2 regions of the Amycolatopsis sp. NPDC051372 genome follow, and region 1 is predicted to be linked to the other one. Evidence: riboswitches for the same ligand, from Rfam matches in the RefSeq annotation. Region 1 holds a riboswitch; the other holds the start of a gene.
What was found. Region 1 has a riboswitch for S-adenosylmethionine ahead of AB0M56_RS40905 (aminotransferase class V-fold PLP-dependent enzyme). Riboswitches for the same ligand answer to the same signal wherever they lie in the genome.

Region 1 (7,555 bases):
ACCTGGCCCGCGATCACCTCGAGGCCGGTGTCGTGCAGCTCCTGCGGCGAACGGTCGGTGGTGGTGTGCATGCGCGCGAGGCGCGCGTAGATCTCGTCCCCGCCGGGCAGCCACGACACGCCCACGCGGTCGTCGGGCCGGCCGTGGGCGAGCACCTCGGCTTCGAGGAAGTCGCGGTATTCCTTGAACGCCGGGCGCACGACGTCGCGCAGCAGCTCCTCACGCCGGCTCGCGAACCCCGCGTCCGGCGCCGGCTGGCGCAGCAGCGGGTCGCCCGCCGGCTCGGCGAGGTAGCGGTCGACATGGGCGATCGCGCCCTTCACCAGCCGTTCGACCGGCACCAGCCCGGCCTCGATGCCCTCGCGGTGCCGCAGCGCGACCGCGCGCAGGAAGGCCGGGATCCCGGCCAGCCGGTCGAGGTGGACGGCGGCTTTGTCCCCCGGCAGCACGGGCACCATCGGCAGCGCCGAGAGCAGGCCCGCCGCGGGTCCGACGAACAGGTCGGTCACGGTGAACTCGCCGAAGTGGCTGTCGATGAGGTCGAGCTTGCCCTCGATCGAGTTGATCACCACCTCGCGCGTGACGCGGTCCGTCGCGTCGAGCTCGCCGGCCTCGATCGCCCGCGCGCGCTCCAGCAGCCCGGCGAGCCGCTCGCGGTATGCGGCTTCGGCGGCAGCGCTCGGGTCGCCGAGCCCCGGCGCGTCGGGCTTGATGCCCAGGATCGCGGCGGAGAGCGGTTCGAAGCCGAACATCTCGTCGACGAGCTCGTCGGCGAGATCGGTGACGACGGTCATGGGTGCGGACTCCCGGGGTTCGGTGGTGCCGTGCGATTCCGACCCTAATGGAGACCCAGGCCCCGGGGTGGCGTTCCGGCACGAGCGTCCCGTTCACCCATGGTGAACGGCGGATCCGTGCCGTTCCGGATACCCGGAGCCACCGAAACCGGGCTGGGGCCACCGGACCGGGCGACGCGGCCCGGCCTCGCCCGGAGCGGCCCGGAAGGTAGCGTTCCCCGAGTGGCCGTGACCGATCCCGCCGATGTCCGCCTGCTCGCCGCCCTCGCCGAGGTGGGCAAAACGGCCGTGCACGACCTCGCCGCGAAGGTGGGCATGGACCCGCGTGAGGTCGCCTACCGCCTGGTTGCCTTGTCCGGTAGCGGGTTGCCGCTGCTCGTGGGCGTGGAGAGCGACCCGGCCGGGCTGCGCGCGGCGATCGCGGGGGCGCCGCCGTCGTGGCAGCAGGCCCCGCCGCCCTCGGGGGCGATGCCCGTCGCCGCGCCCGGCGGACGGCCCGGCCCGGGCATGCCGGACGGAGCGGGTCCCGGGATGCCGACGGGACAAGGACTTCCGGCCGCGGCCCCACCGAGCGCCCCCGTTCCGCGTCCCGGGAACGGACCCGGAACGCCGGGTGCGCCGTCCGTCCACGGTGGACCGTCGAGACCCGTGCACGGCGTGCCGTCCGGCCCGTACGGAGTCCCTTCGGGTTCCTATGGCGTGCCGTCCGGCGCGTACGCGGCTGCACCGCCCCCGCTCGACCCCGCGTTGAGCACGTGGGGGGTGCCGCAGACGGCGTCTTGGGCGCGCGGCGACGAACCGCGCCGCGCAGGGCCCGCCGAGGGCAAACGCGGCCGGATCGGCGAGACGCTCGCGACGCAGGGGCTCGAAGGCGAGCAGCTCACCGTGCAGCTGCTGGAAGTGCAGGACCCTGCCGACTACCTGTTCGGCGCCGCCGGCTACCGGCTCGACGCGGGCGAGCGGGCGGTGGTCGTGCACACCGAGATCACCAACCGCGGCAACGTGCCGTTCGCGTCGCTGCCGGACAACTATCTGGAGCTCGTCACGGCCGACGGCACGACGGTCGCCAAGGCGCCCGTGTCGCTGACCTCCCGGCCGCCGCACAAGATCGGCGTGCGGCCCGGCGAGACGCTCGGCGGCCACACCGTCTACGTCATCCCGGACACGACGCGCGTGGTCTCGGTCCGTTGGAGCCCCCCCGCCCTGAGCCGGACGACCGCACGCTGACCTGGGCCGTCGAGGGCTAGTAGCTCTCCTCGCGCAGGATCTCCAGCGCGCGGGCGAGGTCGTCGGGGTACTCGGCCTCGAACTCGACCCAGCGGCCGTCGGCCGGGTGCGCGAAGCCGAGGGTTCGGGCGTGCAGCCACTGCCGCGTGAGGCCGAGGTGGCGCGCCAGCACCGGGTCGGCGCCGTAGGTCAGGTCGCCCGCGCACGGGTGGCGCAGCGCGGAGAAGTGCACGCGGATCTGGTGCGTGCGGCCCGTCTCGAGCTTCACGTGGGCCAGCGACGCGGCTCGGAACGCCTCCACCACCTCGTAGTGCGTCACGCTCGGGCGTCCGCCCGCGACCACGGCGAACTTGTAGTCGTGGCGCGGGTGGCGGTCGATCGGCGCGTCGATGGTGCCGCGCGTCGGGTCCGGGTGGCCCTGGACCACGGCGTGGTAGCCCTTGTCGACGGTGCGCTCCTTGAACGCGCGCTTGAGCACCGTGTACGCGTGCTCGCTCTTGGCCACCACCATCACGCCGGTGGTGCCCGCGTCGAGCCGGTGCACCACACCCTGGCGTTCGGCGGCGCCCGAGGTCGAGATTCGCAGGCCCGCGGCGGCCAGGCCGCCGACGACCGTCGGCCCGGTCCAGCCGGGGCTCGGGTGCACGGCGACGCCCACCGGCTTGGAGATCACGATGATGTCGTCGTCGTCGTGGAGGATCTTCATGCCCTCCACGGGCTCGGCGACGACCTGGATCGGGGACTCCGGCTCCGGCAGCGTCACTTCGAGCAGGCCGCCGGCGGTCAGGCGGTCGGACTTGCCGGCGGGCCGGCCGTCCACCAGTACGTCCCCGGCTTCGGCGAGCTCCGCCACCACCGTGCGGGACAGGCCCAGTAGCTTGGCGAGGCCGGCGTCGACGCGCATGCCGTCGAGCCCGTCGGGGACGGGCAGCAGGCGCGCGGTCACGCGGTCTCCTTCTTGCTGTTCTTGTCGCGGGTCGAGGTGCCGTCGTAGTCCTTGCCCAGCAGCGACAGCAGCACGATGAGCACGCCGCCGCAGCAGATCGCGGAGTCGGCGATGTTGAAGATCGCGAAGCCCTCGCCGTTGGGGGCGAAGGCCGAGATGAAGTCGATGACGTGGCCGCGCAGCGGGCCGGGGGCCCGGAAGATGCGGTCGGTGAGGTTGCCGAGCGCGCCCGCGAGCACCAGGCCGAGGCCGATGGCCCAGCCGACGCTGCGCAGCCGCCGCGAGAGCCAGATGATGGCGACGGCCACGGCCGCCGCGACCAGCGCGAGCACCCACGTCATGCCCGTGGCCATCGAGAACGCGGCACCGGGGTTACGGATCACCTGCAGGTAGATGAGCCCGCCGAGGACGCGCACCGGCTCCTTGCCCTCGAGGTTGGCCGCCACGAGGTTCTTCGACACCAGGTCGATCACCCAGATCAGGGCCGCGACCGCGAACACCAGCCCGACCCGGCGCTTGGGCAGCACCACGGGCGCTTCGGGCTCCTCCGAGACCGCTGAGGCCGCGTCACCGCTCACCGCCGGTTCGACGGCGGGCGCGCCTTCGGGCCGGCCGGGTTCGGGCGAACCGGGCTCGGACAGATCGTGTTCGGACGAGGAGGGCTCGGTGCTCACGCCCCCATTGTCCACGCCCCGGCCTCACCCGTTCGCGGCGGCAGGCCGCGAACGCCCCTTCACGGGTCCGGCGACCACCAGAAACGCCGCCGCGAGCAGCACCACTGCCGACGAAACCACCCCCGCGACCCCCGGTAGCAGCACCGCCACCGCCACGAAGCCCACTGTGACCGCGAGGACCAGGAGACTGCGCTCGTACCCCGCCAGCACCACCAGCCCCACGGCGGCCAGCGCCGGGCCGCGGGCGTCGGCGTCGAGGTCGAATTGGGCGTAGGCGGCGAGGTCGAGCACGGGCACCGCCAGCACACCGCCGGCGAGGACCAGGGCGATCCGGCCGGGTTTCGGCCTGGTCCCGGCTCGCGCATAGCCGAAGAGCACGATCGCCACGACCAGCGCGAGTGCGATCGGCCAGCCCAGCGCCGACGTGGAGGCCGGCGCGGGCAGCGAATCCTGGCTCAGGAACTGCTCACCGCCGATGGCCGTGCCGAAGTAGTCCACGTGCACGCGGTCCATCGGCACCGCGGACAGGTTCACGAACTCGCCCACGGCAGAACCGGCACCGGCCGCGAGCCGCACCGCGGCCAGGATCAGCTCGGCGAAGCCCAGCAGTGCGAGCGGAACCCAGAAACCCCAAGATCTCCCCACGCGCCGAGGGTAGCGAGCGGGCTCAGGCGCAGAACGGCGGCAGCTCCCGCGGGTCCCCCACCGGGGCCCAGCGGCCGTCGACCTTCGTGTACTCCCAGCGGGCGCCGCGGGCGACGATCTGGCGCAGCGCCAACACGAGGCGGTCCACGTGCTCCTCGGTGCTGCCCAGGCCGAGGCTCACGCGCACGGCCTGCTGCCCGTCGCGGCCGCATTCGCCGATGAGGCGTTTGGTGGCGACGTGGGCGCAGAACGCGCCGTCGCGTACGCCGATGCCGTACTCGGCCGAAAGGACCGCGGCGAGCCAGCCGGGTTCGAAGCCGTCGACGATGAAGCTCACCGTGCCCACGCGGTCCACCGGCGCGTCGAACAGGCGCAGCTCGGCGCAGCCGGGCACGCCGGACAGGCCCTTGCGCAGCCGCTCCAGCAGCGTGGCCTCGTGCTCGCCCACGGCGGCCCAGCGCGCGGACAGCTGCTCGCACGCGACGCCGAGCGCGTAGACGCCGACGGTGTTCGGCGAACCGGCCTCGTGCCGCTCGGCACCGGTGTTCCACACCACGGCGTCCTCGGTCACGAGCTTCGTCGCTCCCCCGCCGGCGAGGTACGGCTCGGCGGCGCGCAGCCAGTCGGACCGGCCGATGAGCGCGCCGGCGCCGAAGGGCGCGTAGACCTTGTGCCCCGAAAGCGCGACGTAGTCGACGTCCAGCTCCCGCAGGGAAATCCGGCGGTGCGGCGCGAGCTGTGCGGCGTCCAGCGCCACCCGGGCGCCGTGCTTCCGTGCCACGGCGGCGATCTCGGCCACCGGCAGCAGCTCGCCGGTCACGTTGGACGCTCCGGTGACCACCACGAGCCGCGGTCCCTCCGGACAGGCGGCCAGCGCTTCGTCCACAACGGACACCGCGGCCAGGCGCGTGCGCGGCAGCTGCACGCGGCGCACATTCGGGCCGCGCCAAGGCAGCAGGGCCGCGTGGTGCTCGGTGTCGAACACGACCACGGACGTGCGCCGCGGCAGCGAACGCGCCAGCAGGTTGAAGGAATCCGTGGTGTTGCGGGTGAACACGACGGTGTCGGTGGCACGCGCGTCGACGAACCGGCGCAGGATGTCGCGCGTGCGCTCGTAAAGGCGCGTGGACACCTGCGAAGCGAAGCCCGCGCCGCGGTGCACGCTCGCGTACCAGGGCAGGAACTCGTCGACGGCGGAGCGGACCGCGTCGAGACACGGCGCGCTCGCGGCGTGGTCGAGGTTCGCGTAGCCGATCTCGCCGCCGGTCACCAGCGGCACCCGCAGCGCCGCCCCCGCGACGCCGGGAATCCCCTGTGCGGCAACGGTTTCGGTGTTTTCAGCGGTGCGGTCCAGAGCGAGAGTCATGGCGGTGCCTCCTCGGCAGTCCGGGGGACCCCCGGCGAGGGGCCCGCGCTTGCCCGTCGCACAACACGACCGGCCCGGTCTTCACCCGGGGCACCCCACCGCGGTAGGAGGGTTGCCGGCCAGCAAGCCGGGGCTGAACGCTGGCACTCATGACCTGTTGATGAAGGTAACTGATTCCGGCCGTGCGAAGAAAGCCCCGTCCCGTGATCTGAGATGGCGCTCACACGCCGGCGATCACCGCCGCAGGGCGCGGAAAGCTTCCGTCTGCTCACGGATCGCGCGCTCGGCCGGGAGCCGTTCGATCGAGGAAGCGCCGAAGAAACCCACAATTCCCTCGGTGTGGTCGAGCATGTACTGCGCGTCGGCGGGCTCGGCGATCGGGCCGCCGTGACACAGCACGAGCACGTCCGGGTTCACCCGCTTGGCGGCGTCGTGCATCGCCTGCACACGGGTCACGGCCTCGTCGAGCGTGACGGCAGTGCGCGCGCCGATCGTGCCGCTCGTGGTGAGCCCGAGGTGCGGCACGAGCACGTCGGCGCCCGCGCGGGTCATGTCGGCGGCTTGCTCGGGGTCGAACACGTACGGCGCGGAGAGCAGGTCGCGTTCGCGGGCCAGCGCGACGAGGTCGACCTCCAGGCCGTAGCCCATGCCGGTCTCCTCCAGGTTCTGGCGGAACACGCCGTCGATCAGCCCGACCGTCGGGAAGTTCTGCACGCCGGCGAACCCCGTCCGCTTGAGCTCGTCGAGAAACGGGCCCATCAGCCGGAACGGGTCGGTGCCGTTGACACCGGCCAGTACCGGCGTGTCGCGCACGACCGGGAGCACCTCGCGCGCCATGTCCACGACGATGCCGTTGGCGTCGCCGTAGGCCAGCAGTCCGGCGAGCGACCCGCGCCCGGCCATGCGGTAGCGGCCGGAGTTGTAGATGATCAGCAGGTCGATGCCGCCGGCCTCGGCGGCCTTGGCGGACAGGCCGGTGCCCGCGCCGCCGCCGATCACGGGCCTGCCTTCGGCGACCGCCGCGGTGAGCCGGGTCAGCGCTGTTTCGCGGTCCACGTCAGGACTTCCCTTCGCCGATGAGCCGGTGCAGTTCGCTCGCGGCGGCGGCGCCGAACCCGGCGTCGTTGATGGCTTCTTCGCGCCGGGTCACGGTCACCGCGCTGCCGGACAACGCTTCGGTGAGGTGGGCGAACAGCTCGGCGTCGGCCGCAGGGTCGTGGAACGGGCCGTCCGGAACGTCCACAGCGGACACTCCGCCGAGCGGCAGGAACACCGAGACCGGCCCTTGTGCCGCCCGGAGTTTGCGCCCGAGCAGCGTGCCCAGCTCCGCGGATTCCTCCGGTGTGGTCCGCATGAGCGTGACAGTCGGGTTGTGCACCAGCAGGTGCCGGCCCGCGAACCGCTCCGGTACGGTGTCGGCCGGGCCGAAGTTGACCATGTCGAGCGCGCCGACGCTGACCACCTGCGCCACGCCCGCTCGCCCCGCAGCCTCCAGCCGGTGCGGGCCCGCCGACAGCACCCCGCCGACGAGCTCGTCGGCCAGCTCCGTGGTGGTCAGATCGAGGACACCGGCCAGCAGGCCGTCGGACACCAGCTTCTCCATCGCCCGGCCGCCGGATCCGGTCGCGTGGAACACGAGCACCTCGTAGCCGAGCCGTTCCAGCTCGGCGCGGGCCTCGTCGGCAGCGGGGGTGGTGACGCCGAACATCGTCACCGCGACCACCCGCCGCTCGCTGGTCTCCCGGCCGGTCTCGTGGTGGCGGGCCATGGCGGCGATCGCGGCCGCCGCGTTGCCCAGCACGGTCTTCGACACCGTGTTGAGGCCCGCGATGTCGACCACGGAGTACATCAGCGTCACGTCGGTCTCGCCCACGTACGGGCGCACGTCGCCGGACGCCATGGT
Region 2 (7,555 bases), on a different contig from region 1:
GTAGCGCAGCTCCACGCGGTCTTCGGACAGGTAGTCCATGCCGAGCAGCACACCGCGCTTGCTCTGGCACAGCTCCATGATCGTGCCGACGAACTCGCTCGGCGCGAGGATGCTCACCTTCGACACCGGCTCGTGGACCTCGGAGATCTTGAGCCCGGTGGGCCAGTCCGACGGGTTGGTGACGACGATCTCGCTGCGGTCTTCGAGCACCACGCGGTAGACCACGTTGGGCGCGGTGGAGATCAGGTCGAGGCCGAACTCGCGCTCGAGGCGGTCGCGCGTGATCTCCAGGTGCAGTAGGCCGAGGAACCCGCAGCGGAAGCCGAAGCCCAGCGCGACCGAGGTCTCCGGCTCGTAGGCGAGCGCCGCGTCGTTGAGCTGCAGCTTCTCCAGCGCCTCGCGCAGCTCCGGGTAGTCGGAGCCGTCGACCGGGTAGAGGCCCGAGTAGACCATCGGCTTCGGCTCGCGGTAGCCGGCGAGCGGTTCGGTGGCGCCGTGGCGTTCGGAGGTCACGGTGTCGCCGACCTTCGACTGGCGGACGTCCTTCACACCGGTGATCAGGTAGCCCACCTCGCCGACGCCGAGGCCCTTGCTGGGCTTGGGCTCCGGCGAGATGATGCCGACCTCCAGCAGCTCGTGGGTCGCGCCGGTGGACATCATGCGGATCTTCTCGCGCGGGGTGATCTTGCCGTCGACCACGCGGATGTAGGTGACCACGCCGCGGTAGGTGTCGTAGACCGAGTCGAAGATCATCGCGCGCGCCGGGGCGTCCGCGTCGCCGACCGGCGCCGGGACCTGGCGCACGACCTCGTCGAGCAGCGCGCCGACGCCGACGCCCGTCTTCGCCGAGACGCGCAGCACGTCGGTGGGCTCGCAGCCGATGATGTGCGCGAGCTCGGCCGCGTACTTGTCCGGGTCGGCCGAGGGGAGGTCGATCTTGTTGAGCACCGGGATGATCTGGAGGTTGTTCTCCAGCGCCAGGTACAGGTTGGCCAGCGTCTGCGCCTCGATGCCCTGCGCGGCGTCGACCAGCAGGACCGCACCTTCGCACGCCTCCAGGGCGCGCGAGACCTCGTAGGTGAAGTCCACGTGGCCGGGCGTGTCGATCATGTGCAGCACGTGGTCCTGGCCCTCGACCTGCCAGGGCAGGCGGACGTTCTGGGCCTTGATCGTGATGCCGCGCTCACGCTCGATGTCCATCCGGTCGAGGTACTGCGCGCGCATCGCCCGTTCCTCGACGACGCCGGTGAGCTGCAGCATGCGGTCCGCCAGCGTCGACTTGCCGTGGTCGATGTGGGCGATGATGCAGAAGTTGCGGATCAGTTCCGGCGGCGTGAAGGTGGTGTCGGCGAACGTCTTGGGCGCTGTCACTCGTGTGGTCCTCGGGAAAGGTCGGGGGTGGCCGCTTCCTATCGTCCCATGGACCTCCGGGTGCGGTTGGGGGTCATCCCCGATGCGAGCGCGCCGGGCTGGTGGTGACCTCGAAGGATGAGCACTCCACACCCTCCCCCGGGGACCTTCGACACCGCGCTCGACCGGGCGTTCGGCCACCCCAGCGGCCTGCTGGGCCGCGTCGGCGGCCGGCTGATGTCGCGCGGCAACGCCGCCACCGAGCAGCGGCTCGTGGACCTGGCGCGACTGGAACCCGATGAAACCGTGCTGGTCGTGGGCCCCGGCCCGGGCGTCGGGCTCGACGCCGCGAGCCGCCTGGCGGGCGAGGTCGTCGGCGTCGAGCCCTCCGCCGAGATGCGCGCCCTGTGCCGCGAACGCTGCGGCGACCGCGTGAAGCTGCGCGACGGCACCGCCGCTACGACCGGCTGTGCCGACGCTTCCGTGGACGTCGTGCTGAGTGTCAACAACGTCCAGCTCTGGGACGACCGCGCGGCGGGCTTCGCCGAGCTGTTCCGCGTGCTGCGCCCCGGCGGCCGGCTGCTGCTGTCCGCGCACGAGAAGTGGCTGCCGGTTCCCCGGCACGACCTGGGCGCCGAGGTCACCGCAGCGGGCTTCACCGACCTCCAGACGTGGACCTGGGAGCCCCCGGGCTTCGCGGCCCTGGCGGCGCAGCTGCGGGCCCGCAAGCCCTAGCGCGAGTCCGTCCGCAGCGGGTGGTCGGGCGGCACCTGCACCAGGACGATGCGCAGGCCGTCCGGGTCGGTGATCCAGGCCTCGTCCAGCCCCCACGGCTCGCGGCGCGCCCCGCGGACCGGCGTGACGCCGCGCGCGGCCAGCTCCTCGAGCGTCGCCGGCAGGTCGCGGACCTGCAGCCAGAGGTCGACGGCCGCCGAGGGCGTGGCGTCGTTGCTGCCCACGACCTCGATCGAACCGCCGCCCGCGAAGAAGACCGTGCCACCGGGGAACTCGCGCTGGATCGCCAGCCCGAGCGTGTCCCGGTAGAACGCGGTCGAGGCCTCCAGGTCGCGCGGGTGGATCAGCACCCGGCTGCTCAGTACGTCCATACGTCCTGCCTACCCGAGTGGCTCAGGCCACCGCAATCGCGACGATCCCGGCCAGCACCACCAGCGAGCCCACCAACCGGCGCGCCGCGTTCCGCTCACCGAGCACGAACCACGCCGCGAGCCCGCCCAGCACGATCGACAGCTCCCGCGCCGGCGCGACCAGGCTGACCGGCGCCATCCGCAGCGCGTACAGCACCAGCAGGTACGCCGCGGGCGAGGCGATCCCGACGATCAGCGTCTCTTTGCGGTGCTCGCGCCACAGCTTCGCCACCTCGGCGCGGGCGCGCAGGGCCGCGGGCGCCAGCAGCACGCTCTGCACCAGCGCGCCGCCGCCGAAGTACACGAGGGGCGGCACCGCGAGCGTCGTCACGGAGTGGGCGTCCCAGAGCGTGTAGGCCGCGATGGTCGCGCCGGTGAGCACGCCGTAGAACACACCGGCGCGGCGCGCTTTGACGTCGGCCTCGCTACCGCCGAGGCTGATCACCAGCACGCCCGCCACCACCAGGAACGCCCCGATCAGGCCCAGCACGCCGGGGTGCTCGTGCAGCACGAGTACCGCCGCCAGCACCGACAGCAGCGGCCCGGTGCCGCGCGCGAGCGGGTAGACGATCGACAGGTCGCCGACGGCGTACCCGCGCTGCAGCACCGTGCCGTACGCCACGTGCAGCACGGCCGTCACCCCGGCAGCGAGCAGCCACGTCCACTGTGGACGTTCGTGTTCGACCAGGAGTGCCGTGATGACCACGGGAAGCAGCACCACGGCGGAGACGGTGTAGTACAGCCACACGAACCGCGGCCCGCCGAAGGTGACGCGCTTCGCGGCGAGGTTCCACCCCGCGTGCACGACGGCGGCGATGAGGACGAACGACAGAGCTGTGGTGTTCACCGGACCCCTTCGGATCTTCCGCGCACGCGGAAGGCCGGGTCCTCCAGGCTTTTGTCCCGTCAGATGAACGGCGGGCGCCGGGCCGCACCGATGGTGCCGCTCGGACCTGTCCCGCCGGCCCTGGTTGTCTTGCGTCTTGTCTTGCTTTGGTGCGGCGGGCCGGCAGCGGAACCCTAGGCACTACGGTCCTCACCGTAACCGAACCGATCACTCCGGGCCGCTCGAGGGGCCCGCGAGCAGGCCTGTTAGGCTTTCTCGTCGTTGCCGTGCGGCATTCCGTCAGGGAGGAAACCCGGCCGCGTCTGTCTTCACGCCAGGCGCCCGGAGCCACTTCGACGCGGCAGCGACCTTCACCGAGACGAAAGCAGGACGCCTTCATGGCCAACATCAAGTCCCAGATCAAGCGCATCACCACCAACGAGAAGGCCCGTCAGCGCAACCTGGCGATCCGCTCCTCGGTGAAGACCGCGATCCGCAAGTTCCGTGAGGCCGCCGACTCCGGCGACAAGACCAAGGCCCTCGAACTCCAGCGCGACGCCGCCCGCAAGCTCGACAAGGCTGTCACCAAGGGCGTCATCCACGCCAACCAGGCCGCCAACAAGAAGTCGGCTCTCGCGAAGCGCGCGAACCAGCTCTGAGCTGATCGCAGCACCCTGCCAGTCCTGAAAGGGCCCGGTGACCGACTGGTCGCCGGGCTTTTTCGTGCGCTCTCCCGCTCTCCCGCTCCCCGTGAGCAGCGTGCCTTTGCGTTGAGAAAACCCGGCCACGGTCGATCGGCCGGCGGTGGCTGTTGCGAAGTCTGCACACCCGACCAGCGGTCCCGCCCGGCCATCTCGCGGCTGCTGTGCCTCAGGCCCTGTGCCGGTGGCCCGAGCCCTGCCCGCCGAGCAGCGTCAGCGTTCACCCTTGGCGGCGACGACCTCGACGACCGCGCGTTCCAGGGCGTAGTCGGCGTCGGCCGCCACGCCCTTGACCTCGGCGTTCAGGCGGGCGACCACGCGCATCGCGGTGGCGAGGCCGTCCTGGCCCCAGCCGCGTGACTGGCCCTGCGCCTTGCGGATCTTCCACGGCGGCATGCCCAGCTCGCCGGCCATCTGGTTCGGGTTGCCGCGGCCCGCGGCGGACACGCGGGCGATCGTGCGCACCGCGTCCGCGAGGGCGTCGGCGACCAGGACGTGCGGCACGCCCAGCTGCATGGCCCAGCGCAGCGACTCCAGGGCCGCCGCGCGGTCGCCGCCCACGGCCTTCTCCGCCACGGCGAAGCCGGTCACGTCGGCGCGGCCGGTGTGGTAGCGGCGCACGGCCTGCTCGTCGACCACGCCACCGGTGTCGGCGACGAGCTGCGTCGCCGCGGAGGACAGCTCGCGCAGGTCGGAGCCGACGGTGTCCATCAGCGCCATCACCCCCGCCGCATCGATCTTGCCGCCGACGCGGCGCACCTCGTTGCGCACGAACGACTCCCGATCGGCGGGCTTCGTCAGCTTCGGGCACTCGGTGATCTCCGCGCCCGCCTTTTTCAGCGCCGCGGGCAGCGCCTTGGCCGCCTTGCTGCGGCCGCCGCCGTTGTGCACGACCACGAGCACGATCCCGTCGGCGGGCGCCTTGAGGTAGGCCATCACCGCGTCCGCCAGCTCCTGCGAGATGTCCTGCGCCGAGTCGAGCACGATGACCCGTCCCTCGCTGAACAGCGAGGGACTCACCAGCTCGGCGAGCACGGGCGGTGTGAGTTCGGACACCCGGTTGCGCGTCATCTCGGCCGTCGAGTCCACGGCCCGCGCGGCATCCAGCGACGAGCGGACAGCCCGCTCGATGAGCAGTTCTTCCTCACCGAGGACGAGGTGGAGCGGCGCGGGTGCGGTGGTCACCCCGCCATCCTCTCACCCGCTCGGCCACGCGCCCGCCGCGGTGATCTGCGCCGCCACCGTGGCACGAGGTGATCGCCATGTCGTACGGTGTACCCGAGGCAGCGCCCAGCTCCACCAGATTCACACTCCACCAGATTCACAGCGGCGCGCCGACAACTGAACACCGCTCATCCAGAGGGGCAGAGGGAACGGCCCGACGAAGCCCCGGCAACCGGCGTACAGCCTGTCTTCCCGAATTTGCGGGATAGCTGACGACCACGGTGCCAATTCCGGCCCGCTTTTGCGGGGCAGATGAGGAAAGGAACCTCGCGATGACCGTTACCCTCGGCACGACCTCCACCAAGAAGACCCTGGACCTCGGTCCGGCAGTCGAACTGGTTTCGAAGGAAGAGGGCCACCGGCAGCCGCTCGCCCCGGAGTTCGTCTCCGCCGAGGACTTCTCGCCACTCGAGGTCGCCTACGACTTCGGCCGCGTGCGCCGCGAAGACATCGAGGCCGGCCCCAAGAACATCTGGCGCTACAAGAAGCTCCTTCCCGTCCCCTCGACCGTCGAGGAGATCCCGAACACCGAACCCGGCGCCACGCGCCTGGTGAAGGCCGACCGCCTCGCCAAGGCGCTGGGCCTGAAGTCCCTGTGGGTCAAGGACGACACCGGCAACCCCACGCACTCCTTCAAGGACCGTGTGGTCGCCGTCGCGCTGGCCGCGGCCCGCGAGTTCGGCTTCGAGGTCCTCGCGTGTCCCTCGACCGGCAACCTGGCCAACGCGACGGCCGCCGCCGCGGCCCGCGCCGGCTGGCGGTCGGTCGTGCTGATCCCGAAGTCGCTCGAACGCGCCAAGATCCTCACCACCGCCGTCTACGACGGTGACCTGATCGCCGTCGACGGCAACTACGACGACGTCAACCGCCTCGCCACCGAACTGGCCGGCGAGCACCCGACGTGGGCGTTCGTCAACGTCAACGTGCGCCCCTACTACTCCGAAGGCTCCAAGACGCTCGGCTACGAGGTCGCCGAGCAGCTCGGCTGGCGCCTGCCGGAGCAGATCGTGGTACCGATCGCGTCGGGTTCGCAGCTGACCAAGGTGGACAAGGGTTTCCGCGAGCTCGGCCAGCTCGGCCTCGTGGAAGCCAGCCCCTACAAGGTCTTCGGCGCGCAGGCCACCGGCTGCTCCCCCGTCTCGGCCGCGTTCCGCGCCGGCCACGACGTGGTCCAGCCCGTGAAGCCCGACACCATCGCCCGCTCGCTCGCGATCGGCAACCCCGCCGACGGCCCCTACGTGCTCGACGTCGTCAACCGCACCGGCGGCGCGATCGAGGACGTGAGCGACGAGGAGGTCGTCGAGGGCATCCGGCTGCTCGCGCGCACCGAGGGCATCTTCACCGAGACCGCGGGCGGCGTCACCGTCGCGACCGCCAAGAAGCTCATCGAGGCCGGCAAGATCGACCCCGACGCCGAGACCGTGCTGCTCATCACCGGCGACGGCCTCAAGACGCTCGACGCCGTCGAAGGCCGCATCGGCCCCAAGGCCACCGTGCCGCCGTCGGCCGAAGCCGTGAGCAAGGCCCTCGGCCTCTGACCGCCGGGCCCGCGGGCCGCTCCCCTACCGGGGCGGTCCGCGCGGCTCACCCCGGCGCGCCACCGCAGGTCCGCCGTCACCGGGCAGCACGGCCGTGTCGCCGTCCACATCGGTCCGCGTCACGAGCACACCCAACGTGCCCAGCACGTCCACTGTGGACTTCGCCGGGTGCCCGTAGCTGTTGCCCGCGCCCACGCTGATCATCGCCGCCCGCGCGCCCACGGCCTCGAGGAACTGAGGCAACGAGTAGCGCGAGCCGTGGTGGGGAACCTTCAGCACGTCGGCGTGCAGATCCACCCCCTCGGCCAGCAAGTCGGCCTGCGCGGCCAGTTCCACGTCTCCGGTCAGCAGCACCCTCCCCGCCGCCGTGGTCGCGCGGAGCACCACGGAACTGTTGTTGATCATCGTGCCGTCCTGCAGGGCGGCCGCCCGTGCCGTGACGTAGCGCGGCCCGAGCACGTCCAGCGACAGCCCCGGCCAGTCGAGCCGCTGCCCATCGCTGAGCTCCAGCAGCGGAACGTGGTGCGTCGCCGCCTCCTGCGACACCTGCTGCCACGCCCACGCCGGCGCCCGCCCGGGCCCGACGGCGATCGCCCCCACGGCCCGGCCGTCGAACACCGACGACAGCCCGCCGATGTGGTCGGCGTGCAGGTGGCTGAGCACCAGTAGCGGGATCCGCTCCACGCCGAGCCGCCGCAGGCACTCGTCCACCGGCCCCGGCTCGGGCCCGGTGTCCACGACCACCGCGCGCCCGGGCTCTGCCGTGGCCAG

Region 2: another riboswitch for S-adenosylmethionine. It lies ahead of thrC (threonine synthase); the one in region 1 lies ahead of AB0M56_RS40905 (aminotransferase class V-fold PLP-dependent enzyme).

The regions. Positions count from the first base shown of each region.
Region 1 is NZ_JBFBAF010000037.1:11,302-18,856, forward strand. It holds gene AB0M56_RS40880 (DUF885 domain-containing protein) at 1-794, opposite strand, end outside; partial or broken gene AB0M56_RS40885 (AsnC family protein) at 1,017-2,041, shown strand; gene AB0M56_RS40890 (RluA family pseudouridine synthase) at 2,038-2,967, opposite strand; gene lspA (signal peptidase II) at 2,964-3,545, opposite strand; gene AB0M56_RS40900 (hypothetical protein) at 3,666-4,286, opposite strand; gene AB0M56_RS40905 (aminotransferase class V-fold PLP-dependent enzyme) at 4,309-5,652, opposite strand; SAM riboswitch class IV at 5,693-5,807, opposite strand; gene AB0M56_RS40910 (phosphoenolpyruvate hydrolase family protein) at 5,887-6,708, opposite strand; gene AB0M56_RS40915 (Tm-1-like ATP-binding domain-containing protein) at 6,710-7,555, opposite strand, start outside.
Region 2 is NZ_JBFBAF010000005.1:113,051-120,605, forward strand. It holds gene lepA (translation elongation factor 4) at 1-1,371, opposite strand, end outside; gene AB0M56_RS09805 (class I SAM-dependent methyltransferase) at 1,489-2,085, shown strand; gene AB0M56_RS09810 (VOC family protein) at 2,082-2,456, opposite strand; gene AB0M56_RS09815 (EamA family transporter) at 2,479-3,342, opposite strand; gene rpsT (30S ribosomal protein S20) at 3,720-3,980, shown strand; gene holA (DNA polymerase III subunit delta) at 4,236-5,207, opposite strand; SAM riboswitch class I at 5,372-5,505, shown strand; gene thrC (threonine synthase) at 5,519-6,784, shown strand; gene AB0M56_RS09835 (ComEC/Rec2 family competence protein) at 6,809-7,555, opposite strand, start outside.